Regions from separate parts of the Pseudogracilibacillus sp. SO30301A genome, predicted to be linked through region 1. Evidence: predicted binding sites of a transcription regulator. Region 1 holds the regulator's gene; each other region holds the start of a gene.
What was found. Region 1 encodes LexA, which represses DNA repair genes until DNA is damaged. Its sites were predicted from a motif close to CGAACATATGTTCG; they were not measured.
Positions count from the first base shown of each region.

Region 2: the regulator LexA is predicted to act here: its motif matches at 6,129-6,142, upstream of uvrB (excinuclease ABC subunit UvrB).
Region 3: the regulator LexA is predicted to act here: its motif matches at 3,195-3,208, upstream of SPD89_RS08065 (WYL domain-containing protein).

Region 1 covers NZ_JAXHDD010000006.1:112,108-122,914, forward strand. The annotation lists gene mutS (DNA mismatch repair protein MutS) at 1-329, shown strand, start outside; gene mutL (DNA mismatch repair endonuclease MutL) at 346-2,196, shown strand; gene SPD89_RS05370 (Dps family protein) at 2,271-2,714, shown strand; gene miaA (tRNA (adenosine(37)-N6)-dimethylallyltransferase MiaA) at 2,736-3,680, shown strand; gene hfq (RNA chaperone Hfq) at 3,753-3,980, shown strand; gene SPD89_RS05385 (AAA family ATPase) at 4,137-5,057, shown strand; gene hflX (GTPase HflX) at 5,117-6,364, shown strand; gene SPD89_RS05395 (methionine gamma-lyase family protein) at 6,365-7,642, shown strand; gene lexA (transcriptional repressor LexA) at 8,048-8,665, opposite strand; gene SPD89_RS05405 (DUF896 domain-containing protein) at 8,870-9,103, shown strand; gene tkt (transketolase) at 9,129-10,807, shown strand, end outside.
Region 2 covers NZ_JAXHDD010000007.1:3,049-13,855, reverse strand. The annotation lists gene bshB2 (bacillithiol biosynthesis deacetylase BshB2) at 1-578, opposite strand, end outside; gene SPD89_RS05475 (YojF family protein) at 599-943, opposite strand; gene uvrA (excinuclease ABC subunit UvrA) at 1,182-4,052, opposite strand; gene uvrB (excinuclease ABC subunit UvrB) at 4,078-6,063, opposite strand; gene SPD89_RS05460 (hypothetical protein) at 6,324-6,539, opposite strand; gene SPD89_RS05455 (PDZ domain-containing protein) at 6,570-7,772, opposite strand; gene SPD89_RS05450 (S41 family peptidase) at 7,860-9,314, opposite strand; gene SPD89_RS05445 (murein hydrolase activator EnvC family protein) at 9,808-10,807, opposite strand, start outside.
Region 3 covers NZ_JAXHDD010000011.1:81,569-92,375, forward strand. The annotation lists gene SPD89_RS08045 (ring-cleaving dioxygenase) at 1-188, opposite strand, end outside; gene SPD89_RS08050 (ring-cleaving dioxygenase) at 185-1,141, opposite strand; gene SPD89_RS08055 (putative RNA methyltransferase) at 1,557-2,429, shown strand; gene SPD89_RS08060 (YolD-like family protein) at 2,636-2,962, opposite strand; gene SPD89_RS08065 (WYL domain-containing protein) at 2,959-3,180, opposite strand; gene SPD89_RS08070 (DNA polymerase IV) at 3,322-4,593, shown strand; gene tyrS (tyrosine--tRNA ligase) at 4,896-6,161, opposite strand; T-box leader at 6,219-6,434, opposite strand; gene SPD89_RS08080 (hypothetical protein) at 6,527-7,114, opposite strand; gene SPD89_RS08085 (transglycosylase domain-containing protein) at 7,629-10,655, shown strand.

The DNA.
Region 1 (10,807 bases):
AAGACAAAGTCGTTTTTTTACATAAGGTTGAAGAAGGTCGAGCCAATGAAAGTTACGGAATTCATGTCGCTAAATTAGCTGATTTACCGGAAGAATTAATTGAGCGGGCACAAGTTATTTTAAATGAATTAGAGAGTAAAGAAAAAGAAACTGCGACTGCACATTTAGAACAACTGACATTTTTTGAGGAACCTGCAAATAAGAAAAAAATAGAACGAAAACCAAAAGAAGAAGCAGTTTTAAATGAATTGAAAGAAATGAACTTATTAGAAATGACACCACTTGACGCAATGAATGTGCTTTATAAATTACAGAAAAAAATGAACTAGATTGGACGGTGATTTTTTGAAAATACGGCAACTCCCGGAACGATTAGCGAACAAAATAGCCGCTGGAGAAGTTGTGGAAAGACCCGCTTCCGTCGTTAAAGAGTTAATAGAAAATAGTGTTGATGCTAATAGTACCGTAATCAAAATTGAATTAAAAGAAGCTGGGCTAACACAAATTAAAGTGATTGATAATGGAGATGGGATAAGTAAAGAAGATTGTAAACGGGCATTTCTTCGCCATGCAACTAGTAAGATAGCTTTCGATACTGATTTGTTTCATATCCATTCCCTTGGTTTTAGGGGAGAAGCTTTAGCAAGTATTGCATCAGTAAGTAAAGTGACGATGAAATCTTCAATGGGCGATGAAGCAGGTACAAAATTGTACTTGGTTGCAGGTAAAATTATTAAAGAATCAAAAAGTGATGCAAGAAAAGGTACTGAAATCACCGTTGATAACTTATTCTTTAACACACCTGCTAGGCTAAAATATTTAAAAACAATTCATACAGAATTAAGTCATATAACTGATTTAATATATCGATATGCACTCGCCCATCCACAAGTCCGATTTGACGTTATCCATAATGGAAAATCAATCTTTCAATCCCCTGGTTCTGGAAATCGCCTTCAAGTAATCTCCGGCATATATGGGATGCAAGTAGCGAAAAATATGTTAGCAATAGAAGAAGAAACACTCGATTTTAAAATAGATGGTTTTATTGCAAAACCGGAAATTACTCGTTCAAATCGCAAGTTTATAACATTGATCGTAAATGGTAGGTATATTAAAAGTCCTGCTTTATCTCATGCAATTATTCGAGCGTATGACACACTACTTCCGATACATCGTTATCCAATTGTGGTGATGAGCATTCAATTAGATCCAATTTTAATTGATGTTAATGTTCATCCTACAAAATTAGAAATCCGATTTAGTAAAGAAAAAGAATTAATCGCTCTAATTGAACGAATGATTCGGGACGTTTTTAAAAAGCAAACGTTAATTCCAACGATTGAAGAGAAGCCAAAAAACATGCAAGAAAAGGTAAAAACAGAGCAAGAGAAATTTGTATTCTCTCCTTTTAAAGAACCTGAAATAAATCAAGTAAATCATAATCAACGAGTAGTTACTGAGCATATTAAAGAACCTCAACATGAAGAGCGGCTTGTAGATGATAAACCTAACGATGATCTTGAACAAGAAGCAATTTCTTTTTCTGAATCTGAAGATGATTTTAATGAAAATACTAATGAAAGAGAAGGATACAACAACGAGCAAGAACGTGTGCCACCAATGTATCCAATTGGTCAGCTACAAGGAACGTATATTTTAGCACAAAATGAAAATGGTTTTTATATGGTTGATCAACATGCTGCACAGGAAAGAATTAAATATGAATTTTATAAAGAACAATTAGCAAAACCAAATGGAACAGAACAACAACAATTATTGTTTCCACTTACTTTTGAATTTACCACGAATGAAAAGACATTTATAGAAAACAATTATGATCAGTTACAACAAATCGGTTTGTTTTTAGAACCTTTTGGGAATAATACGTATGCAGTACGGGCATTTCCAGGCTGGTTTCCAAAAGGACAGGAAGAGGAAATCATTCGCGATCTTGTCGAACAAATTATCCAAGAAGGGAAAATAAACATTGGAAAATTGAGAGAAGAAGTCGCTATTTTGATGTCTTGTAAACGATCTATTAAAGCAAATCATTACCTTACTGATCAAGATATGGTACGATTATTAGAAGATTTAAGAAAAACGAATGATCCTTTCACTTGCCCACATGGAAGGCCAGTGATTATTCATTTTACCTACTATGAAATTGAGAAAATGTTTAAACGTATCATGTAGAATGAATAATTTGCCATCTGTCGTTAAACCTATTATATAGGTTGTTCAAATACAAAAAACGATTGAGGTGCAATATGGATCGACAGTATTTAATCTTGTTCTTAAATCAGTTGTTAGCGAATTATTTTGTTATTTATGTAAAGCTTCATCGTTATAAATGGTTTGCGAAAGGCGAGCATGTATTTCAACTTCAGCCTATTTTTGAAGACCTTCATTGTACATGGAAAAAAGATATTGATCGTCTTAGTGATCATATTTTATCAATGGATGGAAAGCCATACGCAACAATGATAAAATATGTTAAAGAAGCAACTATAGAAGAAGCGACAGCGGATGATGATGAAGAAGAAATGATGGAACAATTATCCGACGACTTTACACAATTAACGGAAGAAATAGAGGAAATTGGTTTTAAAAGAGCGAAAGAAGTAAATGATGAACTTACTTTATATTTTCTGCTCTCTTTACAACAAAATATCAATAAATACATTTGGAGACTTAAAGCATATTATAAATAGTATCATGGCAGGGGAGAAAACGTGAAAAATGTCATCGTAATTGTTGGACCAACAGCTGTTGGAAAAACAAAACTAAGTATTGATCTTGCAAAGTGTTTTCATGCTGAAATTATAAGTGGGGATTCCATGCAAGTATATAAAGGACTCGACATTGGTACAGGAAAAATTACAGAGCAAGAAAAAAATGGGATCCCCCATTTTATGCTGGATATTAAGGAACCTGATGAATCCTTTTCAGCGGCAGAATATCAAACTTTAGTACAAAAACATATAGAAAAAATCAATGACAGAGAAAAAGTTCCTATTTTAGTAGGTGGAAGTGGCCTATACATTCAGTCTGTTTTATACGACTATAATTTCAATAATCGAAAAAGGGATAATCAAAAAACAAAAAAGCTTGAACAAAGATTACAAGCAGAAGGTAACCAAGCATTGTACGAAGAACTAAAGCAAATCGATCACGAGCAAGCAAAAAAAATCCATCCCAATAATTATAGAAGAGTAATTAGAGCCCTTGAAATCTATGAAACAACTGGTCTAACGATGACTGAGATTCACCAACAACAAAAAAACAGTCCTCGTTATAATCATATTATAATTGGGTTGGAAATGGATCGAAAAACACTGTATAATCAGATTAATAAACGAGTTGACCAAATGGTAGCTGAAGGATTAATTGAAGAAGTTACTTTCCTGTACAATAAAGGGTATGAAAACTGTCAATCCATGAAAGCGATTGGCTATAAGGAAATCATTCCGTATGTAAAGGGCGAAGTTGATTTTAACATAGCAGTTGAAACATTAAAGAGAAATTCAAGGCGCTATGCAAAAAGACAATATACATGGTTTAAAAATCAATTGGACATAGAATGGTTTCAGACTGACATTTATAACAATACCCCATTTCAATCGATAGTCCATACGATTGAAAATGCAATAACAAAAAAATATAGTATACCTTGTTAGAAAAGGAGCTAAGGTCTAAAATAAGACCTCGGTCTTCTTAAAAATATAGATAGAAAATGAGGAGGAGAAAGAATGGCTCAACCAGTCAATATTCAAGATCATTATTTAAATCAGCTTCGAAAAGAAAGGGTTGCTGTAACGGTATTTTTAACAAACGGCTTTCAATTAAGGGGGATTGTTAAAGCATTTGATAACTTCACAGTATTACTGGAGTCTGAAGGAAAACAACAACTCATTTATAAACATGCAATTTCTACATTTGCACCATCAAAAAATATAGAAATTGATAATAAAGAATAAATTTCACCACCCCTGGCTCTTGTATACTTACATACTCATTACCCATAATTTCGGGAATTTAAAAGCGATTTTCTCGTTTTGAGATTCGCTTTTTTTCTGGGCATTTATCACAAATAATACTTTCTGTCGTATACTAAAAGTGCGAGGGGTGATAATTTGAATACGCAAATGATTCACAACGATAACGGGAAAATTAATATTATATTACGTGAGCAGAATAAAAATAGTACAAAAAAACAAACACCTTATATTTTAAAGAATAATCAAGAATTAAAAACAATTGATAATCATTTTTCATCTTTTGTTGGCTTAAAGCATTTTAAAGAAATTATTAAAGAAATATACGCTACAAGAGTAATGAATAGTAAAAGAGAGCAAATGGGTTTATCTGTTAATAAACAAGTGCTTCATATGATTTTTAAAGGAAATCCAGGAACAGGTAAAACGACGATCGCCAGAGAATTAGGAAAAGTTTTATATAAATTAAATATCTTATCAAAAGGCCATTTTATTGAAGCGGAAAGAGCAGATTTAGTAGGGGAATATATTGGTCAAACAGCACAAAAAACGCGCAATTTAGTACAAAAAGCTTTAGGTGGTATATTATTTATAGATGAAGCTTATTCCTTAGCTCGTGGTGGGCATAAAGATTTTGGTAGGGAAGCAATCGATACATTAGTGAAGCAAATGGAGGATCATCAAAATGATTTTCTCTTAATTTTAGCAGGTTATCCAGAGGAAATGAATCGTTTTTTATCTTTAAACCCTGGATTAAAATCCCGATTTCCTTTTCATATTCCTTTTCATGACTATGGTTTGGATCAATTGATTGAAATTGCGATTCAAATGGCAGCTGAAAGAGAATATGAACTATCAGATAAAGCGATTTGGAAGCTTCGTGCACATTTAAGAGAACAAACTACTTACAATACTTCCCATTTTTCAAATGCAAGATATGTACGCAATGTTATTGAGAAAAGCATCCGTATGCAAGCAATCAGATTATTAAGTGTAAATGATTATACGATGAAAGATTTATTGGAATTAAAAGCGGAAGATATACAGTTTGAAAATTAATATCATAGTATAAAAAGACTATTATTAATTGCAATTTTATCTGAAAAGAGGGTTACTATTTGGCAAATGAAAATGTTTTAATTATGGCTGTTAAAAAAAGTACGGAGACGGACTATCATTTTGAATCTTCTGTAGCAGAATTAAAATCGTTATGTCATACGGCTGGCGGGAGAGTAAAAGAAGTAGTAGTTCAAAACCGAGAACAAATTCATTCTTCTACTTATGTAGGGCAAGGAAAAATAGAAGAAATTAAACAACTTATTTTAGCAAATGATATCGAACTTGTTATTAGCAATAATGAACTATCTCCCGGACAGTTACGTAATTTAAATGATTATTTCGGAGTTCGTGTAATTGACCGTAGCCAACTCATTTTAGATATATTTGCCAGCAGAGCAAAAACAAAAGAAGGACAACTCCAAGTAGAGCTCGCACAATTACAGTATATGTTACCAAGGTTGCATGGAATGGGGTTAGTTTTATCCCGATTAGGTGGTGGAATCGGTACAAGAGGCCCGGGTGAGACAAAATTGGAGACGGATCAACGACATATCCGGAGACGTATTGATGAAATTAAAAGACGTTTAAAAGATGTTGTAAAGCAAAGAGAACAGTACCGCAAAAGAAGAAAGTTAAATAAAGTATTTCAAATTGCAATTGTAGGTTACACAAATGCAGGAAAATCAACTCTTTTTAACCGTTTAACAAATGAATCAGCTTTAGAAGAAGATTTATTATTCGCTACACTTGATCCATTAACGAGGAAAATTCATTTACCATCAGGTTTTCAATGTCTGATCACGGATACAGTAGGGTTTTTACAAGATTTACCTACTTCTTTAATAGCCGCTTTTAAGTCTACTTTAGAAGAAGTAACAGAGGCTGATTTTTTACTCCATGTTGTAGATGCATCTCACGAAGGTAACGAACAGCATCAGAAAACAGTTAAGGAAATTCTTCATGAACTTGATGCTGATCAAATTCCAATGTTAACTTTGTACAATAAAGCAGATTTACTTCATGACGACTTTTTTGCTACTCAGCATCCGTATATGGTAATGAGTGCATATAAAAAATCAGATCGCGAAAATTTATTAATAAAGATAGAGGAGATATTAAAACAAGAGTGGATATATTATTCATTATCCCTTTCACCTGCTGATGGAAGGGTAATGAATCAATTTGGAATACAATCAATCGTGACAAAAAAACAATATAATGAAGAAACGAATATGTATGATGTAGAAGGGTTTATCCGCGAAGACCACCCTTTATTGGCATATTGTAAAGGAGCAGAAGATAAATAAATGCTAAACAATTTAGTACTACAAGCTGAAACAGACTGTGCGACAATTTTTGATCAAGTAAATAAAATGGTTGAAGGAAACCAGAAACGCGTGCTTGATGCCTTTAAGTCTGAACAAATTGGTGATTACCATTTTAATTCAACGGATGGTTACGGTTATGATGACAGTGGACGTGATGGACTGGAAGCGATCTATGCCAGCGTATTTGGAGGTGAAGATGCACTTGTTAGACCGCAAATAGTATCAGGAACTCATGCGATTGCAACAACTTTATTTTCCTTATTATACCCTGGTGATGAATTACTGTATATTACAGGAAGTCCATATGATACGTTAGAAGAAGTTATCGGAAAAAGAGCGAACAGTCCAGGATCATTAAAAGATTATCAAATATCTTATCAGGAGGTTGCTTTATTAAATGATGGTTCAATAGATTATAATGGTATTAAATCAGCGATTAATAAAAAAACAAAAGTAATCGGCATTCAACGTTCCAAAGGGTATGAAGATAGACCATCTTTTACAATTGCTGAAATTGAAAAAATGGTTTCGTATGTAAAACAAATTAATCAAGATTTAATTGTCTTTGTTGATAATTGTTATGGGGAATTTGTTGAAGAGAAAGAACCTCTCCATGTTGGAGCCGACATAATCGCTGGGTCTTTAATTAAAAATCCCGGTGGTGGGCTTGTACGTGCAGGAGGATATATAGTTGGAAAAGAGGAATTAGTATTAAAGGCTGCAAACAGATTAACAGCTCCGGGACTTGGAAAAGAAGCAGGAGCAACCTTACAAATGTTACAGGAAATGTACCAAGGTTTTTTTCTCGCACCTCATATTGTTGGTGAAGCACTTAAAGGTGCAATCTTCACATCTCGCTTACTTGATTTACTTGGAATTAAATCTACTCCATTTTTCAATGAGAAAAGAACAGATATCATCCAAACCATTACATTTGGAAATGAAGAATCAATGATTGCTTTTTGCCAAGCCATTCAAGAAAATTCTCCGATTAATTCATATGTAGCACCTTATCCAAGTGAAATGCCTGGATATGACGAAAAAGTAATTATGGCTGCTGGTACATTTATTCAAGGATCTAGTATTGAATTGTCGATAGACGGCCCAATAAAACCTCCTTTTATTGCTTTCATGCAGGGAGGATTAACCTATGCACATGTGAAGATTGCAATTACGGAAACCATAAAAAAATTGATCGAAAAAGACCAACTTGAATTCTCGAAAGAACTTGTAAAAGATGTTCAGAAAATCCGGTGAAAATGACAATTTGCATAGGTGGAAATTCTGCTAAAAAACCCCACGTCCTGTTGTGGGCAACGCAGAAGTCGCCACTTAAGGTTGTTAACTTGATTTTGCCACTTCTTGGAAAAACAATCAACTTTTCCAGCGCAAAAGAGCTTCTGCTCGTATTAACTGCATACACTCCGCAATTCAAAGCTACGGCGTCTCAAACTGCGACGTACAGGAGACGTCTCTAGTGTCGATGACGTCAGAGGTCAGAGGACGTGACGTCATCGACCGGAGCATAGGATGTACTAGTATCGGCATTACTGAAAAACGCACATATCACTCCTAGACGACCTCAATCCTTTTCATCTGAACACGCACTAAAATAGTAATTTTAAAAAGCTAGGGAATAATCTCTAGCTTTTTTCATGATAATTAAAAATTACGGTATAATCCAACGACTTTACCTAATATGGAAACGTACTTTAAACGGATCGGCTCCATCGTATCATTTTCAGGTTGGAGACGAATATGATCGCTTTCCTTAAAAAATCGTTTAACAGTTGCCTCATCTTCATCGGTCATTGCTACTACTATATCACCGTTTTCTGCGGTAGTTTGTTGTTTAACAATTACTCGGTCACCGTTAAGAATGCCAGCATTGATCATGCTTTCCCCTTCAATTTCAAGCACGAATAAATTGTCGCTTTGGTGTGCAATAGAACTGGGAACAGGGGTGTATTCTTCAATATTTTCAATTGCAGTTATTGGCGACCCAGCGGTTACTTTACCAATTACCGGCGCATATCTTGCAGCATCTTTTACTATATGATTATCGGACTGGTCTAATATTTCAATTGCCCGAGGTTTTGTCGGGTCTCGTCTTATGTATCCTTTATTTTCAATTCGTTCTAGATGACCATGCACAGTGGAACTTGAAGCAAGTCCAACCGCTTTTGCAATTTCTCGTACAGAAGGTGGATAACCTTTTGTTTCTACTTCATTTTTAATAAAATCAAATATCATTTGTTGTCTTTCAGAGAGTTTCTTCAATAGGGAGCACCTCACTTTTTCTTATTACTCTTATAGTACCATTTCAGTGATAAAAGTCAAACATAAGTTCCCTGTTTAGGCTTATAAATGTTTAAACTTGAAAGAGTTATCTCTAAAGCATAATATAGAAGAGTATGTAGATTTCGTTTAATTTTTTACTAATTTTAAAAAATTAAGTACAATAGTAGTAATGAGGTGATCATGATGATGTCAAAAGAAAAATTAAACCGAATTAATTACCTCGCAAATAAATCAAAAGCAGAAGGACTTACAGATAAAGAACAAAAAGAACAAAAAGAACTTAGAGAGGAATATCTCCATAATATTAGACAGTCTTTTACAAATCAAATAAGTAATTTAACTGTTATTGATCCAGAAGGACAAGATGTTACACCTGAAAAAGTAAAGAAATTAAAAAAGAATAAAAAATTTAAATAAATTTATTACTTGAAAGGAAGATAGCATGTTATCACAAATTGAACAAAAAGCAATTAATACTATTCGTACATTATCCATTGATGCAATTGAAAGAGCAAATTCAGGTCATCCAGGTTTACCGATGGGTGCGGCTCCGATGACTTATTCGTTATTTACCGATTTTATGAACCACAATCCCAAAAATTCAAAGTGGTTTAACCGTGATCGTTTTGTTCTTTCAGCAGGTCATGGTTCTATGCTATTATATAGTCTTCTTCATTTGTCAGGATATGATGTCACTATAGAAGATCTTAAAAGTTTCCGTCAATTTAAATCAAGAACTCCAGGACATCCAGAAGTTTTAGATACAGATGGAGTGGAGGCAACAACAGGTCCTTTAGGACAAGGTGTCGCAATGGCTGTAGGAATGGCTATGGCAGAAGCTCATCTTGCTGCAAAATATAATAAAGATGGTTATAATATTATCGATCATTATACATATTCATTAGTTGGTGATGGAGATATAATGGAAGGTATCTCTCACGAAGCAGCCTCTTTAGCTGGTCACTTAGGTTTAGGAAAATTAATTGTACTTTACGACTCTAATGATATTTCTTTGGATGGAGATTTAGACCGTTCATTTTCTGATAATACACAAAAACGATTTGAAGCTTATAACTGGGAAGTAATCCGTGTTGAAGACGGTAATGACCTTGCCGAAATTAGAAAGGCAATAACAAAAGCCAAAGAAAATACGGAGCAACCAACATTAATAGAAGTAAAAACAATTATCGGATATGGTTCACCGAATAAATCAAATTCATCAGCCTCTCACGGAGCACCACTAGGAGCAGAAGAAGTTAAACTAACAAAAGAATATTATAAATGGGAACATGATGAATTTTATGTAGATACAGATGTATACAATAATTTTGAAGAAAAAGTAGTTAAAAAAGGTGCGCAATTAGAAGAAGAATGGAATAAATTATTTAATGAATATAAACATAATTATCCTGAACTTGCCACCGACCTTGAACTAGCAATAAACAATAAGTTACCAGAGGATTGGGATAAAAATCTACCTCGTTATGAAGTTGGAAAAGATAAACTTGCTACTAGAGTAGCTTCAAGTGATGCTATTAATGCACTCGCAACGTCAACTCCAAATTTATTTGGTGGTAGTGCTGACTTAGCAAGTTCAAATAATACGATGATTAAAGATGACGGTGACTTTACGAAAGCAAGCTATACTGGTAGAAATATATGGTTTGGTGTTCGTGAATTTGCTATGGGTGCAGCATTAAATGGAATGGCTTTACACGGTGGTTTAAAAGTTTATGGCGGAACATTTTTCGTATTTAGTGACTATTTACGTGCTGCCATTCGATTATCTGCCATTATGAATACACCGGTTACTTATGTGTTTACACATGATTCAATTGCTGTTGGAGAAGATGGACCGACACATGAACCTGTTGAACAATTAGCATCACTTCGAGCGATGCCTAATTTATCAGTAATCCGTCCGGCTGATGGAAATGAGACACAAGCAGCTTGGCGGTTAGCATTAGAATCAAAAGACAAACCTACTGCACTTGTTCTAACACGTCAGGGCTTACCAACACTTCCAAACACTGGTAATACAGCTTATGAAGGTGTAAGCAGAGGAGCTTATGTAATTTCTGATGCTAAAAATGAGCCTGAGGCAATTTTACTTGCTACAGG
Region 2 (10,807 bases), on a different contig from region 1:
AACATACCTTCAGCTTGTGATTTATGTTTCATAATCGCTTCTAATTTAAAATCAAAACGCTCATCTTCCACTGGTATGACAACATCCGGTTCACCAAGTACTCGCTCAAAATCAGGCGTAATTGCTGATGCCCATACTGTTGGACGCTTCTCTGCATCCATCAGGCGTACCGCTTCAATCGTTGCCTCTCCAAGGGCGTTATGATCTGGATGAATGCCATGTTCTGGATAATGCGTAATAACAAGTGTTGGCTCAATATCTTCTAAAACTTCTTTAATATGTTTTGCTACCTTTGTTTTATTCTCAAACTCAATCGTTTTATCCCTATACCTTAACAAACGATAGTCAATACCTAAAAACTTACATGCTTCTTTTAGTTCTTTTTCACGAATTTTAGACAAAGTTTCTCGATTCGCAAATGGAGGTGTTCCCATATTCCTTCCCATTTCACCTAAGGTTCCACATAAATACGTAACAGGAACACCTTGTTTCCGAAACTGATATATAGTTCCTGCAGCGCCAAACGATTCATCATCAGGATGCGGATAAATAATTACGACATGTTTCTGATTCTCCATTTTATTCCCTCATTTATTATTTATTTAAACGGCGTTTCACTTAGTTGTAAAGCGACCATTAATCTTCCTTCAGGATCATGACCTGCTAAAAGTAATTTATCTTCGTATATTTCATAATCCATTAACCCCTCTGCATAAACCCATCCGAGTTCTGTTTTCAGACCAACTCGGTGTCCAATATCACCTTTAATAACTGCTTCTGTAAACGTAATTTGCGCATTACGAATGTAGGCACCAACATTAACTCCTTTATTTCCAAAATGACTTGCGTATGCACCATTTGTTGTTTCTAAATGAATATATATTGGCTTGTTTTTTAATTGATTAAGTTCTTTTTGTACTTTCTCTATTATAATAGCTTCCATGCACAAAGACCTCCTCTATTCATCCTCTTTTTAGCTTACAAATAAAGTGAACAGACGTCAAAATTTATGATTGAACATTTTGTGATATAAAACACAATTTCAACTATGCTCGGTTTCACTTAGCTTGAGTAATTCAACCTTTAAGCAACTTTCAACTTGAGCAACTCCTACCTCGATTTGAGCTAATTCATTACAAATAATTAAAAAGGCTACCTGAATTTCGGTAACCTCTTCTTACTTAAGCTTTCTTTATTTTTTCTTTAATAGTTGCTTCCATTCTATCGCAATCACGTTCAATTATTTGTTTTAAATACTGACCAGTGAATGATTCTTCTACTTCTGTAATTTCTTCAGGTGTTCCAGTAGCAATGATTTGTCCTCCACCATCTCCACCTTCAGGACCGAGATCGATAATATGGTCAGCAGTTTTAATCACATCTAAATTATGTTCAATAATAATTACCGTATCACCATTATCAACAAGGCGCTGCAACACAGCCAAAAGACGTTTAATATCATCAGCATGTAGTCCAGTTGTCGGTTCATCTAAAATATAGACTGTTTTGCCATTCGAACGTTTATGAAGTTCGCTCGCGAGTTTTACACGTTGGGCTTCACCGCCAGATAGCGTCGTAGCAGGTTGACCTAGTTTGATATAGCCTAACCCGACATCAAATACAGTCTGCAACTTTCTTTTTATTTTCGGAATATTACTGAAAAAATCCACTGCTTCTTCTACTCGCATATCTAATACTTCAGCAATATTTTTCCCTTTAAATTTAATCTCTAATGTTTCACGGTTATACCTTTTACCTTCACAAACTTCACAAGGAACATAGACATCTGGTAAAAAATGCATTTCAATTTTTAAAATTCCATCCCCACGACATGCTTCACAACGTCCACCTTTTACGTTAAAGCTAAATCGCCCTTTTTGATAACCACGAATTTTCGCTTCATTTGTTTGCGCAAAAACATCTCGAATGTCATCGAACACTCCTGTGTATGTTGCAGGATTAGAACGTGGTGTTCTACCTATCGGCGCTTGGTTAATATCGATCACTTTATCAATAAACTCTAACCCATTTATTTTTTCATGTATACCTGGACGATGTTTACCTTTATATAAATATTTTGCCAAAGACTTATACAGAATCTCGTTGACGAGTGTACTTTTTCCTGAACCAGAAACGCCTGTTACAACGGTCATCACACCGATCGGAAATCGAACATCGACATTTTTTAAATTATTTTCTTCGGCACCGAAAACTTCAATGTATCGATCATCAAGCGGACGCCGCTCAGTCGGAAGTGCAATAAATTCTTTTCCAGACAAATATTTTCCGGTTAATGATTTTGAATTTTTCATAATACTTTTTGGCGTACCATTCGCTACAATTTCGCCACCATGATCACCAGCACCAGGGCCGATATCGACAATCCAGTCCGCAGCAAGCATTGTATCTTCATCATGTTCGACGACAATTAACGTATTATCTAAATCACGCATATGTTGCATAGTCTGGATTAAACGATCATTATCACGTTGATGCAACCCTATTGATGGCTCATCTAGTACATATAAAACTCCTGTTAAAGCAGAACCAATTTGTGTGGCAAGACGAATTCGCTGTGCTTCTCCACCAGATAATGTTCCGGAAGAGCGAGCCATCGTTAAATAATTGAGGCCAACATTCATCAAGAATAGTAGTCGGTCATTAATTTCTTTTAAGACCATTTTTGCAATTTGAGCATCTTTTTCATTTAATTCAAGCATTTGGAAAAACTCATAGGCTTCTTTTATCGATAATTCTGTGACTTGTCCAATATGTTTATCAGCAACAAAGACAGCAAGCGCTTCTGTATTTAAGCGATACCCATCACAAGTAGGACAAGCATTTTCTGCCATATATTTTTCCAATGACTCACGTGTAAAATCAGAGGAGGTTTCCCGATAACGGCGAGCAATATTTCCAACAACTCCTTCAAACTGAATTCGATTATTCCTTTCTCTGCCGAAATCACTGACATAATGAAACGTAATATATTCGCGGCCACTACCGTATAAAATTTTATCCATCTGTTTTTTCGGTATATCTTTTACGGGAATATCCATATCAATTCCATAATGATTACAAACACTTTTTAGTAATTGCGGATAGTACTGAGAACTAATTGGCTCCCAAGCCTCAATTGCCCCTTCGTTTAATGATAATGTCCAATCCGGAATAACAAGATCGAGATCGACTTCTAAATTCGTCCCAAGTCCATCACATGTCGGACATGCGCCATATGGAGCGTTGAATGAAAACAGTCGTGGTTCTAGTTCATCAATTGAAAAACCACACGCTGGACATGCATGACTTTCGTTCATGACAATTTCTTCTTCCCCAATAATATCAATAATGACTCGTCCTTCACCCAATGGGAGTGCCGTTTCTAGAGAGTCTGTTAAACGGCCTTCCACACCATCTTTTAAAATAATTCGGTCAACAACAACTTCGATGGAATGTTTTTTATTTTTATCAAGTTTGATTTCTTCTGTTACTTCACGCATCTCACCATCTACTCGGATACGTACGTAACCTTCTTGCTGTAGGTTTTCGAGCAATTTTACATGCTCACCTTTTCTTCCGGATACAACTGGAGCAAGAATTTGAATCCGCGTCCGCTCCGAATAGCCCATCACTTGATCAACCATTTGTTGAACAGTTTGTGAGGAAATTTCGATACCATGAATTGGACAAACAGGGCGACCAACACGCGCGTACAATAACCGTAAATAATCATAAATTTCTGTTACTGTCGCAACAGTCGAACGCGGATTTTTACTTGTTGTCTTCTGGTCGATAGAGATCGCCGGAGATAACCCTTCAATCGTATCAACATCCGGCTTATCCATCTGCCCCAAAAATTGCCTTGCGTAGGCAGATAATGATTCTACATACCGACGCTGACCTTCTGCATAAATTGTATCGAAGGCTAGCGATGATTTACCTGAACCTGATAATCCGGTAACTACAACTAATTTGTTTTTTGGTATATCAATATCAATATTTTTTAAATTATGGGCTCTTGCGCCACGAATTTTTATTTTTTTTCCAGGCATGATTTGCTTTCATCCTTCCAACCTATTAGCCTTCTACTTTAAGTTCAAAAATGATATCACGAAGTTCAGTTGCTCGTTCAAAATTAAGCTCTTTTGCCGCTTCTCGCATTTCTTTTTCCATCTGTTCGACCACTTTTTCCCGATCTTTTTTCGGCATGTTTATAACTTCCGCTAAACCTTGATCTGTATATACTTCTTCATCTTCCGCAACATGGGTTGCTCGTATTAAATCACGAACTTCTTTCTTAACGGTTTTCGGTGTAATTCCGTGCTTTTTGTTAAATTCCTCTTGAATTTTACGACGACGATTCGTCTCATCTATTGCCACTTGCATTGATTTTGTTATATTGTCTGCATACATAATTACTTGACCATTTTCGTTACGCGCTGCCCGTCCAGACGTTTGAATTAGGGAACGTTCCGAACGAAGGAAGCCTTCCTTATCCGCATCTAAAATTGCTACAAGCGAAACCTCCGGGATGTCCAGCCCTTCTCTAAGCAAGTTAATTCCAACTATTACATCATATTTCCTTACACGTAAATCGCGGATAATTTCGATGCGCTCGAGTGTTTTAACTTCGGAATGCAAGTATGCTACTTTTAAATTAAGTTCTTTTAAGTAGTCCGTTAAATCTTCTGCCATTCGTTTTGTTAAAGTTGTTATTAATACTCGTTCATCTCGCTCAATTCGTTGATTAATTTCTCCAATGAGATCATCAATTTGACCTTCAATTGGTCGAACGTCGATTTTCGGATCTAATAACCCGGTCGGTCGAATAATTTGCTCGACTATTTCTTTCGTATGTTCCATTTCATATGGACCAGGGGTTGCAGAAACATACACCTTTTGTCCAGTTTTCTTTTCAAACTCTTCAAATTTAAGCGGGCGGTTATCGAGTGCAGACGGTAATCTAAATCCATGATCAACAAGCATTTGTTTTCTTGCTTTATCTCCGTTGTACATTCCCCGAATTTGTGGTAATGTAGCATGAGACTCATCGATTACTACAAGGTAATCGTCCGGAAAGAAGTCGAGCAATGTATATGGTGTAGAACCTGGCTCCCTTAATGTAATATGTCGGGAGTAGTTCTCAATGCCTGAACAAAATCCCATTTCACGCATCATTTCAAGATCGTAATTCGTTCGCTGTTCCAAACGTTGCGCCTCTAACAAACGATTATCTGCTTTTAATTCTGCTAACCTTTCCTTTAACTCTTCTTGAATACTATTGATTGCAATTTTCATCTTATCTTCACCAGTAACGAAGTGAGAAGCAGGGAAAATAGCTACATGTTCACGATCACCGATAATTTCTCCTGTTAATGCATCTACCTCCCTAATTCGGTCAATTTCATCCCCAAAAAATTCAATCCGGATACAGTGTTCCTCCTTTGAGGCTGGAATAATCTCCACAGAGTCACCCCGAACACGGAATGTACCCCGTTTAAAATCAATATCATTGCGCGCATATTGAATGTCTACGAGTTTCCGCAATAATTGATCACGTTCAATTTCCATCCCCATCCGAATGGAAAGAACCTGGCTTTTATATTCTTCTGGAGAACCTAACCCATAAATACAAGATACACTCGCAACAATTAATACATCTCGTCTTTCAAACAAAGCTGATGTTGCCGAGTGCCTCAGTTTATCTATTTCATCGTTAATGCTCGCATCTTTTTCAATAAATGTATCAGTAGAAGGAACATATGCTTCTGGCTGATAATAATCATAATAACTAACAAAATACTCTACAGCATTGTTAGGAAAAAACTCTTTAAATTCACTATATAATTGACCAGCTAACGTTTTATTATGTGCAATAACTAATGTTGGACGATTTATCTTCTTAATAACATTTGATATCGTAAATGTTTTACCTGTTCCTGTTGCACCAAGTAATGTTAAATGGTTATTTCCTTCTTTTACTTGTTCAACCAGCTTTTCAATTGCTTTTGGTTGATCTCCGCGTGGCTCATAAGATGAAACTAGTTCAAACCTTTCTGCCATATTTAGAACTCCAATCTATATAAGTCTATCATTAATTTTCAACCATTATAATTGTACCATATTACCGAACTAACATTCCATATATACGTTTATTTATCAAACTCTTTTTATAATGACAAATCTATAATTTCAGCACCCATTAAATGGTGTGCCAATCTACAATATTTAAGACATAATTTTTGATACGTACCAGGTTTATGAAAAAGTAAAATAAAATGTGTTCGTATAATCCGGCATTGCTTGTGTTTGCCCAACAATATTCATATCTGGATCATAAATACCAAATGATGTATAACATCTCTTACCGTTACATTCACTTCAACTGTATCACCAACAGAGAATTCAGTTTGTTCCACGTCATCATTGTCAACTTCCGGTCTTTTTGGAATAGCTAAAACAGCACTCCTCCTTATCATTCCTTTATTGTTAACTACATCATAAAATAAAAAAATTACAAGTTGTGACTTTTTACACATCTTGTAATTTCTTTTAAAAGCTTTATTATATCATTTTGCTGTGGAAGCTTTTATTGGAAAAAAATTTGGATCCTCTGCAAAGATAACACCTAATTCGTGATGATCTTCCTCGTAGAATGCACTATTTACAAACCGTACTTCTCCCTGATAATCTAATATATTAAGTTTAAAAAACGCTCCACTATTTTGTAATGCTTCATAGAATTGTGACGAATTAGTGACGACTTGTCCATTTACTTTTAATATAGTTTCCCCAACTAAGATACCTAAACGATCTGCACGACTATTTGGTATTACCGTCAGTACTTTGACTCCTTGATGTAATGGAGTGAAATATGCAGGTCTTTTCCGATCCTTTGTCCGGTGTCGATATGTCATCCATTCTTTTCCTATCAAAGCAATAAATATTGCAATAAACGACAGAAATGGATAAAACAAACTACCAATTGCAATTGTCAAAACTACTAAACTTAAATATAAAGTTGACTGTGACAGTTTCTCTGCAGCTTTCTGTGGAAGTTCACTTCTCACTTTATAATGGTAGCCAATAAAAAATGGAAACATGATTAAACTAAAAGATTGGCTTCCATATTCAAAATAAGGCCAGAAAGGAGAAATTCCAGTAATACTTTCCGTTGGTATTAAGGCAAAAAACGGAATAAATATTAGCTTTTTCAGGTGATGCTCACCGATCCAAATTCCTCGTTCACTTAATGTTAAAGCAGGAAAAGATTGTTTGCTTTTATTAAATCCGATTAATATCGATTCAACAAGTAAAAACAGTCCAGTTAAAATAGCAATAGAGATAAAATGTATAACCGTAATATTATTATAGTTTACATAGGCATCTAACGAACCTAAATCAATAAACGGTAAAATCAAAAGCAAAATAAACGAAATTCCAATGGTATAACTGGCCGATAACATCGCAGTTGAGCCAGTTATACTTAGTATAAACATCACTATAACTAGTACAGCCATTATCTCGAAGGAAATAATAATCCCAAAACTAATAGCTAAAAGAGAAATGATAATGCTGAACAAAAGCGAGACTATGAAGGTCTTACTTCCTTCTGAAAAAATATCGTTTACCTTCATTCCAAAATATGTTCTTTCTTTTCGAATTCGTTTATATCCTGTTATAACAAACAGGAGCATTCCCCAGTAAAATAAAGGATTTATAAAAAGTTTTCCAATACCTTTAACCAATTCAATTAGCCATGTTTCTAACATTATCATTCACCTGCTCTTATGCTATCTTAATGGAACATTACCTCTCACAGAAGTTGCACACATTCTTTTCATTTTTCTATTATGTTTTTATTTATACAGTTCTTCCAACGCTTTTTGTAGTTGTAAATCCTGTTCTTTACTTCGAATTATCTCGATAACTTTTGACTCAATCGCATATGCCGTTTCTTCGTTAATTTCTCCATTTACTGTAAGATCATGATCTTTTTGAAATTCCATTACCGCTTGTTTCGTTTTCTTATCGAAATATCCGTCGTCTCGTTTTGTATCATATCCAATACCTGATAGCATAATTTGTGCATTTTTAATTTGTTCATCTGTATTATCAAGTTTTAATGTTTTTTCAACCTGGATTGGATTTGCATAAAAGAACTCCGGCTGTTTTTGCTCTATGGTTGGTTCTACCCCAACTTCATTTATCCAATTACCTTTTGGAGATAACCATTTATAAAACGTTAATTTAATCGTACTTTCTTCTTTTTTGTTACCGATTGGCACTGCTTGTTGAACAGTCCCTTTACCGAAACTTGTCGTACCAACAATATCATAACCAATTTCTTTCATTGCTGCTGCCAAAATCTCAGAAGCAGAAGCACTTCCCTCATCAATAACTACACTAATTGGATAAGGTTTTTTCTCTTTTAAATTCGTATAAAACTTGTCTTTTTTCCCTTCCCCATCCTCAATTTGTAAATAAGGAATGTCATCTGGAACAAAGGAATGTAAAATTTCTTCTATTGAATCGAGTAAACCTCCTGGATTACCACGAACATCTATGACAAGTCCTTCAATTCCATCTTCTTCTAAAGATAGTAAGATTTCTTCAAATTCATTTGCAGTCGTTTCAGAAAATGAACTTATTTCAATAATCCCGGTTTTCTTTCCATCAACTGTTTCTAATTCTTTATGAACCGTTTCAATTGGTATATCTTCACGAACAATTTCCACTTCAAAAGGTTTAGAAGAACCTTTTCTCTGTACTAATAATACAACTTCCGAACCTTTTTCCCCTCTTATTTTTTCTACAGCCTCATTCAAATTAAGTCCTTCTAGTTCTTCATCATCTACTTTTAGAATTTGATCATTGGGCCGTAATCCTGCTTTTTCAGCAGGTGAATCCTTTATCGGTGCGACAATGGTTACTTTTCCTTCCACCATGCTTACTTCAGCACCGATCCCTTGGAAAGACGATTGAATTTGTTCATTAAATCTTTCCATCGCTTCAGTATTCATAAAAGAACTGTATGGATCATCTAATGTTTCTAACATGCCTTGAATAGCGCCTTCTAGTAATTGATTTTCTTCAACACCCTCGACATAATGTTGTTCAATCAATTCATACGCTTGTTTTATTGTTTGCATATCTTCATCTAACTCACTACTATTACCTTCTTTTACAAAGGGAATTTCAACTTGTTGACTTACTTTTGGTTGCAATAATTTCAGACCAGCAAATGCACCTAAAAATCCAACTGCAAAAGTAACTAAAATAAAAATAATTAACTCACGCTTTTTAAAAGTCATTCTTCCACCTCAAATATTGTGAAAATCGTTACTTTCTATAGTTTACCATAAAGGTCAAGTTTGTTCCTACAATTCTTTGTCGAATCTTTTACTTTAAGTATCAATTGGGGAGCCTAAAATGTTTAACTCTAAACACGAACGATTACAGGGATAGAATAGTGTATGTAACTATTTCAACCGTAGAATTTTACTATGCGTATACTTTAAAGTAAATTCGGATAGTAATCAACCTACTGCTACGGAATTACACAACACTTATCCACTGACTGTTGATGAGCCGTGCCTGCTTAAATCAATAGTTCAGAGCAGAAAACAACCCTAGCACTTTCTGAACGGTTTATGGCAATTAGCAAAAAATTATACAAAAGCAGAAAAAGGAAAATCCGAACTATTACAAACTTCTATTATAGAAATTTGAATTATAGTTCGGATTTGTCTATGAATTAAAATCCTTTGTCTCTACTTATTTAGTTATATTTATGAACCTATATTTTTAAGGTAAGTAACCCATTGGATTTGCTGGATTTTTATATCCGCCCGGATGTACTTCAAAATGTAAATGTGGTCCTGTTGAGTTTCCAGTACTTCCTATAGCACCGATTTGTTGTCCTTGACTTACAGTTTGCCCAACAGAAACTGAAATGCTGCTTAAATGTGCATATAACGTTGTTGTAGATCCATGGGAAATCATAATTGTGTTACCATACCCATTCATCCAACCTGCATAGGCTACAACACCTGCAGATACTGAATATACTGATGTTCCAGTTGGTGCTGCAATATCAATACCGTTATGCATTTTACCTACTTGTCCGGTAATTGGATGTATTCTAGGTCCATATCCAGAAGATAATCTTCCAGATGCTGGCCAAATAAATCCGCTCTTACTTACAGTAGATGACTTAGCTGATGGAGAGTCTCCAGTTGACTTTGAACCTCCAGATGAATTTGAGCCTCCAGTAGACTTTGAGCTTCCAGATGAATTTGAGTCTCCAGATGAATTTGAGTCTCCAGCAGAATTTGAACCTTCAGGTGAATTTGAACCTTCAGACGAAGATGCTTTTGCCGCAGCACGTTCACGTTCTTCTTGTTCCAATCTTGCTTTTTCGGACTCTGCTAATTCTTTTGCTTGTTCAACGACAGCTGCTTGACTATTAATAAGTTGTTGCTCGTCTTCTAAACTTAAATTATGCTCTTCTAATTCTTCATATTCTGTTTCAAGGTGAGCTTTAAGCTTCTCTTTTTCTGACTTTTGTTTATTGAGTTTATTTTTTAATGATTCTAAGTTTGCTTTTTGTTTTTCTTGCTTAGCCTTTTTTTCCTCAACATCAGCTTTTTTCTGTTCTACTTCTTTTTGTTTTTGTTCTAATGCTCGTTGATCTGCTTCCTGCTCTTCCATGATACTTTTATCTTGATCCATTATCGAGTTTACCGCAGAAGATCTTGAGATTAACTCATTAAAACTCTGTGAACCTAGAATTACTGTTATGTAT
Region 3 (10,807 bases), on a different contig from region 1:
TCAAAAAATGTCATGTCTGTCCCTGGACTACCCTTATCATCAGCAAAAAATAGATGGTATGTTTGAATATCATCTTGGTTCACTGTCTTTTTAACGAGACGCATTCCCAATGTGTACGTGAAAAAATCGTAATTTTTTTCTGCACTGCTCGTTATTGCAGTTACATGATGAATTCCTTTTAAGTTCATATTTTCCTCCTGCATTCTATTGGTGTTAATTTCACTTCAATATCTTGGCGTTTTTCTTCTAAAAATGGTGGCAAAGTTAATGATTCTCCTAAATTCTCAAGCTCCTCATCGATATGCAATCCAGGACCATCTGTCGCTAATTCAAATTTAATCCCGTTTGCATCTCTAAAATATAGACTATGAAAATAATGACGATCAATTATGTCTGTAGCAGGGTATCCGCGTTCTTTTATTTTCATTTCCCATTTTTTCATTTCTTGTACATCTTTTACCCGAATTGCCAGATGATCAATACTCCCTTTTCCTGGTTTTTCCGTCTCTCCATCTTTCTCTTTTATGACAATTTCACTGTAAAGAGCTCCCAATACAGATTGATATCTAGCCTCTTGCTCTTTGTTTCCTACCTTCTCATAACCGAATAAGCTTTCGAGCATGTTGATTAATTTCTGTGGGCGCCTAGCCGTCATCTCCACCGGTCCCATCCCCAAAATTTGATATTTCTTAGGAACAGAAGAATTTTCCCACGTTTTCCAAAAGGAAGGAAGTTCTTCTCCAGATCCGTCCATTAGTAGAAGTTCTAGCCCGTCCGGATCTTGAAATGGCAATGCTTTTCTCCCGCTATAATTGATGAATTTGTCGTGCGAAATTTTCAACTGTTCAAAACGATTTTTCCAATAAGTGAGCGCTTCGTCATCTCTTACTAGTAACCCTATTCTAGTGATTGCGTTTGTTCCCCTGTATGTTGATCCAACAAATGGCATTTCAAAAAATGTAAGGCTCGTACCCGGGCTTCCTGTTTCATCTCCATAAAAAAGATGATACATTGATGGAGTTTCTTGGTTGACTGTTTTTTTAACGAGCCGTAAGCCTAATTGATCACGGTAAAAATGAACGTTTCGCTGTACATTTTTAGTAATCATTGAAATATGATGATGTCCAGCAATTGTAAGCATTTTTTATGCCTCCAGTTAATTGTTGCATATTCTTATCTCTAGTATCTAGCAAATTATCTCGAATTAAAAGTAATTTGTCTTATCCTTTATTATTTCATCATCACAGACATTTATCGAAAACAACAACAAACTTTGAGAAGTGATTCACTATTGTTGAGTTGTTGAGTTAGTTTGATTATCATAATTATTTTCCATAAGGTACAAAGCTAACTGTTCGCTGAGAATGTTATTGAGGTTGATTTTCAACTTCCTTAGGACATGAAAAAATTGCACCGTTCCACACGATCATGTACTTTCCCAATGTATTTACCTACTTTCTCATTATTACGGATATTTGATTTTGCTGTAAGGGAAGTTGTATAGTACGTATTAAATAATCTTTTTCATTTATTGCGTTGAGAAAGGACTAAATGATATGTCTAAAAAAGTAAATAGTACAAATTTAATTAATAAGTTTAAGACAAATTTTAAATGTCCACTTTGTGATCAATCTATTAAAGTGGTAAACCTTTCAAGTGTAGTCTGTACAAATAATCATACTTTTGACATTGCCAAACAAGGATATATTAATTTTATGACCCGTTCTGTCAAAAGTAATTACGGTAAAGATTTGTTTGAGACTAGGTATAAACTCATTTCGGAAAGTAAGCTATACTCCCCTTTGCATGAGGCAGTGGCACAAATTATTAAAGAACATATTATTTTGACCAACCCGTTTATAATTGCGGATCTCGGGTGTGGGGAGGGATCGCATCTACATTCAATTATAGATCAAATTGAAGAAAATAATATTATTACTGGAGTGGGTCTTGATCTTTCTAAAGAAGGCATTTTAATGGCTACCAAAAATTATTCTGATTTTATTTGGTTTGTTGGCGATTTAGCGAGAACACCTTTTACAGATACATCATTTCACGTCATTCTTAATATTTTATCCCCCGCTAATTATGGTGAGTTTAAAAGAATTTTAGTTCAGGATGGACTCGTTATTAAAGCAGTCCCCCGTCCCAATTATCTTAAAGAACTAAGAGAAGCACTTTTTATTGATGAGAAAAATAGCGACTATAAAAATGACCATACTGTATCTCTTTTTGAAAAAAACTTTCAACTTCTAGCTATTCAACAAGTAACCAATTCACAGATTTTAACCAAGACAGATCGTGAGAATTTGGTAAAAATGACTCCTCTTACCTGGTCAGCTAATCGCTCGCGGATTAACTCATTTATTGAACAAGATTCCGCCGAAATTACATTAGATTTGGATATATTAATCGGGTTGAACAAATAAGAAAATGCCTGCGTGACCTCTAAGTGAAACTCCTTCGCTGAATTACGCAAGAATATCTTCCGTGACTCTGATAAGCAGAAATCTCTCATAGAGGAACGCGGGTACATCTTGCATGCCCTAACAAGCAAAAAAACCTTCGCAAGGGTACGCATAATTCACGCAAGCTACCACAATATAAAAATTCCATCTGCAGGGCGGTCGGACTCTTAATTACATACTTCTACATCAACAATACTAGATAACGAAACATGGAACCCATCTTCATTTTTTAACACAATATACCCTCTCCATTGATCGATTTTATCTAGCCTTCCACGCAAGGTTAAAAATTCACCATCATGATAATATGTCATTTCAATTACCACTTGATGTTCTAATGCAAACTTTAATGTTTGATCAATCTCTATCATTTTTTGTTCATCAAGAATTGGTTTTTCTTTATATTCAACAAAAACTTCTTTTAACATCTCAACATGTTCGGGTAACATTAATGATACCCATTTCATCGTTCCACGGTCATGTACTTTCATCATGCATATGCCTCCAACTTCTGCTGGCTCTGTTCTACCGCCAAAATATTTGCTATTTTAAACGTTCTTAATCGATTTCGCATATAACAAAAAGCAGTAATATGATCATCCGTATACGAAATAATTTGGATGGTGCGCTTTGAAATAGATCCCGACTTGGCTAAATAAATAATATTTACCTTTCTTCCAGTTTGCACAGCTTTTTTTATACAGCACATCATTTTCTTTTACCTCCTGAACGTTTGTTCTTATCTTAACATAACTTCCAGCAACTTACAAGAACAAACATTCCTTTTTCTGTTGTTTATTATTTATTTTTTACATACAATAAATCATACGTTCTTATTATTGGAGGTAAAACAATGGATTATTCACTTTATCCAAAAAATGATGTCCTTTGTATTGATATGCGTTCTTTTTATGCAAGTGTGGAAGCTGTAAAACGAGGACTAGATCCAATGAAAGTCATGCTTGCAGTCGTTGGAGATACATCACGCCCCGGAAGCATCGTCTTAGCCGCTTCTCCTGCATTAAAAAAGAAGCATGGAATTAGTAATGTCAGTCGTTTTTTCGAGTTACCAAACGATCCAGCAATTCATATTGTCCAAGCAAATATGGCCGATTATTTGCACGTGTCACTTCAAATTACTAGATTACTTAATTCTTTTGCTCCAAAAGAAGCGATTCATCAATATTCGGTGGATGAAGTTTGGATTACTGTGAATGGGTTAGAGAAATTGTTTGGAAATCGCAGGGAGATTGCTGTTCAAATCCGAGATGCAATATTAACTGACTTTGGAATTACGAGCACAATTGGGATTGGTGATAATAAATTTTTAGCAAAAGTAGTGATGGATTTACATGCTAAAAAAATTGAAAGTGGAATTGCGGAATGCACCTATGAAGATGTTCCGAATAAGTTATGGCCTTTTTCAGTAGAAAAAATTTGGGGGATTGGTAGTCGAATGAAACGAAATTTACACCGATTAGGTATTACCACTCTTGGTCAAATTGCCCAGTTTCCTCTTTCTCATTTGAAAAAACATTTCGGGGTCATGGGGGAACAACTATATTGGCATGCGTGGGGAATTGATTTAAGCCCTGTTTTTGGGGATTTTACAAAAACTACTCAAGAAAGTTTTGGACATGGTATTTCCCTATTACGAGATTATACAAAGAAAGAAGCACTCACTTGTATTCTTGACCTTTGCGAAGAAGCGTGCCGAAGAGCTCGTACCGCAAAAAAAGCGGGAAGAACCATTCATTTGGGAATCGGTTATTCAAGCGAAACAGGTGGGGGATTCAGCCGCTCTATTTCCATTGGTACTCCAACAAATATTACGATGGAAATGCATCAAGTGTGCGTCCAACTTTTCAATAAATTTTATGACGGATACAGTAAGATTAGACGGGTCTATGTAACCCTAACCAATTTAACAGATGATATGGATACACAGCTTGATTTATTTGATGAGCGACCGAAGCAAAAAGATATCGGATATGTAATGGATACAATTAGAGACCGTTTTGGAGCAACTGCTATTTTACGTGCCTCGAGCTATACCGATGCCGGAATTATACTTGACCGCAGCCAAAAGATTGGTGGACATTGGGCGAAGAGTATGGAGAATTAAAAAACTAAGTACACCTTTGAGGCTAGGTGGTGCTACTATTAACCTTTAGAACTTATCTGCTTATCAAAATTTTCTGGATAAATGCGTTGTATACTACCTATTTTGGAAGGTAATCGGAGAGAACAAGTCGCGAAGAATCTCTGCTCAATCATTTCTACTGGCATCAGGGACACGGAAGAGCAACGCGGGCCTCTTCTCATCCATTTTCAATGAGAACAGAGGCGCAGGAGAAAACCGCACCCCTATTCTCCCGCATTTCCACCAAGATCAAAGGCGCGGCGGAGCACCCTGCTGCTTATTACTTATTTAAAATATACTAAAAAGTATTTTCTTCTACCGCGACGAATAATTGTAAACGTATCTTCCAAGCGATCTTCTGCCGAAACGACGTATTGTACATCCTGATTCCGATCACCATTAATGTAAATTGCCCCATTAGTAATATCTTCTCTTGCTTGACGTTTAGATGACGAAATTTTTGCATCAACTAATAAGTCGACTAAGTTCACATCTTGTTTTTCAAGTTCATATGTCGGAACATCTTTAAAGCCTTGTTCAATCTCCTCTTTCGTTAATTGCTTAACATCGCCGCTAAACAATGCTGCAGAAATTTTAATTGCTTGATCCAACGACGCTTCCCCATGCACCATTTTTGTCATTTCCTCCGCTAAACGTTTCTGTGCTTCACGTGCTCCTGGATTTTCATCCACTGCAGTTTGTAATTCACTAATTTCATCTTGATTTAAGAAAGTAAAGTAATTAATAAACTTAATGACATCACGATCATCTGTATTGTACCAGAACTGGTAAAACTCATATGGGCTTGTTTTTTCAGCATCTAACCATACAGCACCACCGGCAGTTTTTCCAAATTTAGTTCCGTCTGCTTTTGTAATAAGTGGCACTGTTAAACCAAACACTTTTGCTTCTTCATCTTCACGAGTACGACGAATAAATTCCATACCTGCCGTAATATTCCCCCACTGATCGCTACCACCAATTTGTAGTGAGCAATTCTCCTCCTCATATAATTTCATAAAATCATATGATTGAAGAAGCATGTAACTAAATTCCGTGTAAGAAATACCATGTTCAATTCGTGAAGCAACAGCATCTTTAGCTAACATATAGTTTACTGTAAAATGCTTACCAACATCACGTAAAAATTCAATAAACGTTAAATTTGCAAGCCAATCGTGGTTATTTCTTGCGATCGCTGCATTATTGCTATTATCAAAATCGAGAATTCCTGCGATTTGCTTCCGAATACTATCGGAAAAACCGTGAACAACATTTTCTTCATTTAAGGAACGCTCACTCGTTCTGCCGCTAGGATCTCCAATCATTCCTGTTCCCCCACCGATCAAAGCAATCGGTCGGTGACCTGCTAACTGGAATCGTTTTAACATCGTAATCGGCATTAAATGTCCAATATGCAAACTATCTGCCGTTGGATCAAAACCACAATATAAGGTCACTTGGTTCTCGGCCAAATGTTTTCGTAAACCTTCATCATCCGTTGTTTGTTGAATTAATCCTCTGTCCTTTAAGTCCTGTAAAATATCCACTTTTATCACTCTCCGTTAAATTCTTATAAATGAAAACAAAAAATCCCCATCCCTAAAAAAAGGGACGAGGATTTATACTCGCGGTACCACCCTTGTTGTAAATGAACAATTCATCTACCACTTGGTGTTGTTAACGATGACTCCACCGTCTTATTATAATAATAAGATCGCTCCAGACTGTACTTCGCATGCAAATTTTACTAGCTTTCACCAACCGCCAGCTCTCTGTAAAAGGGATTTGCATTACTACTCTCGGTCGTTCTTCGCAAATTAGTATTGTTGAATTATTTTAAACATATATTAAATCTAAAAGCAACTAATACACTCAAAATTAAATTACTACATCTAATCACGATTCGTTTCTCTCATAATGATTTTCCTGAATTTATCTGGTTCTTCAAGCGATGGAGTATGGGCAGATTTTTCGAACAAAATCCACTGTTTTTCAGGGCATCAATACGTTCAAAAAAGCCTTTTGTTGGTTCATATGGTGCCGTTAAGTCATATTTTCCCATTAAAAAATAAATAGGTATTTCAATCCGATCCACTTGTTCGTTTAAATCTACTGTTCTCATTTCCGCTCGTAAATTATTTAAACTAAAATACATCCCCTTAAAATATCGGAAACAGTCGAGTAATGTATATTCTTTACTTGTAAACAAACTTAACAGTATCTTATTTACCATCTTTCCGTCACGAGTAATTCCACCACCAAATGCTTCCACATATTTCTGATGAACCCGTTCATATTTTACATCATCCCATGGAGGGGGACCTATTTTCAGCAGTTCTTTATACGCTTTTTCATGATTCTCTCGTTTTGCTTTTTCAAGTACATGTGTATAGGAAAACGTTTCATTCTCGGTCACATGGACTACCTGTGATATCCCGAAGTAACGGTGAAATAGTTGAGGAGCACGAGAGATTGCTAACATACCAATAATTGTTCCCAAAGAATGTGCCACTAAATAAAGCTTTTTTTGGTTTAGTCGCCTTTAAGATATATTCTGTTATCTTTATCGTATCATGAACAAATTGGTCAATATTCATAGATTCTAACGGAATATTTTTTGAATAAGATAATCCAGATCCCCGTTGATCTCACTGTACAACAACAAAATTCTTTTCAAGTTGTTGTTGAAACTTTCTCATAAAACCAATTTGTCCTGTTCCTGGCCCTCAACATCAGAAGAATAGGAAGATGACAATTTTCACCACGTATATAAATCCATTGCTCTATATCGCCTATCGTTACCTTTTCTAATTCAGAAATGGCATCTACCCCTGATATTTTTGAGGCTTTTCTTTTAAACAAAATCATACAATTCCTTTCCACTTTTTGCTATATCAATTTTATCATAACTTACAAATATAAACATTAAGGAAATTTAATCTGTGCTATAAAACTATAGCTACAATTCTCTTAATCTATGGTATAATAAATACTTGAATTTAGGAGGTTTCAGAATGGATTTCAAACAATTTTTCCAAAATATTGGGGATAAATTAAAAGTGCTTTGGAATAAAGGCAAAATTCAAAAGACGTCTAGGATTACGTATGATGTAGTGTGGAATATTATTTTGTTTTTTATCATTGTTGGCTCCATGACTGTCATTTTTGCTGGCGGAGTTGGTGCGGGTTATTTTGCCTCTTTAGTAAAAGATGAACCAATTAGAGACTACGAAGAAATGAAAAAAGATATTTATAATTATGAAGAAACATCAAAATTGTATTTTGCTAATAATAAGTACATAGGGGATATACGAGCTGATTTACACCGTGAAGAGATCGAATTAAAAAATGTTTCAGAGTTACTCACTCAAGCGGTAGTTGCAACAGAAGATGAGTTATTTTATGAGCATAACGGTGTTGTTCCAAAAGCTATAGTAAGGGCAATATATCAAGAAGTTTCTAACTCAGAAACAAAAACGGGTGGAAGCACGTTAACGCAACAACTTATTAAAAACCAAATTCTTACCAATGAAGTATCGTTTGAGCGTAAAGCAAAAGAAATATTGCTTGCACTGCGGCTAGAGAACTTCTTTGAGAAAGATGAAATATTAGAAGCGTATTTAAATATTGTTCCTTACGGTAGAGATGCTTCCGGGCAAACTATTGCTGGAATACAAACAGCGGCCAAAGGAGTATTTGGTGTCGATGCAAAAGACCTAACCCTGCCCCAAGCTGCATTTTTAGCGGGAATCCCGCAAAACCCATACGCTTATACTCCCTTTCAATCAGGCGGAGAGTTAAAAGATGAAGAGGATTTAGCACAAGGGATTAACCGGATGAAGACGGTTTTAAAACGTATGTATCAAGCTGAATTTATCAGTGAAAAAGAATATAATGAAGCAATCGAATATAATATTGTTGAAGATTTCGCGGAAAAATCCGCTTCACCTGTTGAAAAATATCCTGCAGTTGTGTTTGAACTCGAAGAACGTGCAATAGAAATTCTAACAGAAATCCTTGCCGAAGAAGATGGATATTCAATGGAGGAAATAGAAGAAAGTGAAGAACTTCGGGAACAATATAAAATGTCAGCCGATCGTGCACTTCGTATGAATGGATATCATATTCATTCTACCATTGACAAAAAAATGTATGATGCAATGCAAAAGGTTGCTAAAGATTATCAATATTATGGTCCAGATCAAACCGTTCCTATTAAAGGTGAAGATAAACCAAAGATAGAGCAAGTTGAAACAGGTGCTGTCATTATTGAGAATAAGACAGGAAAAATATTAAGTTTCGTTCCAGGTAGAGAAGATAGCTTAGATAATCAATATAACCATGCAACCAAGGCTCAACGTTCTCCCGGTAGTACAATTAAACCGCTAGCTGTTTATGCACCAGCAATGGAATTGGGAGCTGTCCAACCAGGTTCAGTAATCGCGGATATCCCATCTCCTTCCGGATGGCCTAAAAACTATGGTGGCGCTTCTTACGGCTTAGTTTCTGCAAGAGAAGCACTAGCATATTCTTATAACGTTTCTGCGGTAGAAGTATATAGAAAAATTTTAGATCAGAATCCTGCAAAACAGTTCCTCATGAAAATGGGGATAGAAGTAAGTAAAGGGGATCAAGAACAACCAGCACTCGCACTAGGTGGAATGGACAAAGGAATGACCGTGGAGCAAAATACTAATGCATTTGCAACTTTTAGTAATGGTGGAGATTATATTTCTTCGTACATGATTGAAAAGATAACGGATTCTGAAGGGAATGTTATTTATGAACATGAATCAGAACCTGTGGAGGTTTTCTCTAAACAAACTGCTTATTTAACAATCGATATGATGAGAGATGTACTAAGAGCTGGTACTGGAACATATTTACCGTCTCATTTACAATACGGTGGTGTCGATTGGGCAGGAAAAACAGGTACTTCAAACGATTACAAGGATGCTTGGTTTATTGGTACAAATCCTAATATCACGATGGGAGTATGGATTGGTTATGATACTCCAAGTTCCATTTACTGTTCAGGCTGCTCTCTCAGTTATAGCCAACGAACCCAAAATTTATGGGCACAATTAATGAACGTTGCTACTGAAATAAACCCAAAATTAATGGCACCTCAAGGAGCTCATAAACGACCTGATGGTATTGTAAGCAGAAGTTATTGTGCAACGTCTGGTATGGCACCATCTGATCTTTGCTCAAAAGCTGGTCTTGTGCGCTCTGACATATATAACTCAAAGTATGTTCCAAATAAAACGGATGACAGTTTAGTAGGTGGTGGAAATATGGCTCTTGTTGAGGTAGACGGAAAGCAAGTGGTCGCAGGTCCAAATACTCCATCCGAATTTACAACAGGCAAATCTGGTGGATTTTCTTTTAACCCGGAATTTTTAAAACGAATGGGATATGATCGTTTAGGTGACTTGTCTGTTCTGATTCCGAGAAAAAATCCAGAACCGTGGAAGAAAATTGGTTTTAAAGGGGGATCCGCTTCAAGTGCAGGAGCAATTGAAAATGATAACGGAGCATCCCCCCCTGCTCCTGGATCTTTACAAGCTTCCGGTAATACAATTACTTGGTCTGGAGCAAAAGGACATTTAATCGTTGGATATCGAATTTACCATAGTTCCGGAAAGGGAGGCTCCGAAAAATTAATAGGACATACGATTAAACCGTCCTATGCTATCCCTTCCGGAGCAGGCTCTTATTATGTACGAGCTGTCAATTATTTTGGACGAGAATCGGGATCTTCTAAATCATTTACAATAGAAATAGAGGGGAACGATAAAGAGATAGAGAAAAAGGATAAAGAAGCGGAAAAAGCACGGAAAGAACAAGATAAAGCCGAAAAGGAAAAACAGAAAAAAGAAGAGAAACCGTTAAAAGAAGAGGAGAAAAAGAAACAAGCTGACGAAAAAGTGAAAGAAAAAGAGAAAGAAAAAGAGAAAGAGAAGGAAAAAGAGAAGGAGAAAGAGAAAGAGAAAGATGAAACAGAAAATAATAAACAAGAAGATGAAAACGATAAATAAAGAAAGGTTGAAGCATTCTCACAGGAGGATGCTCTTTTTCTTGTTATTAAAATTAAATGGGTAGCATAACCAAAAAGAATCGTTAATTCGAAAACTACGTAGAGAAGGACGAGTCTCGTGGTTATTTGCAATTTCCCGTGGTTAAAACAGAT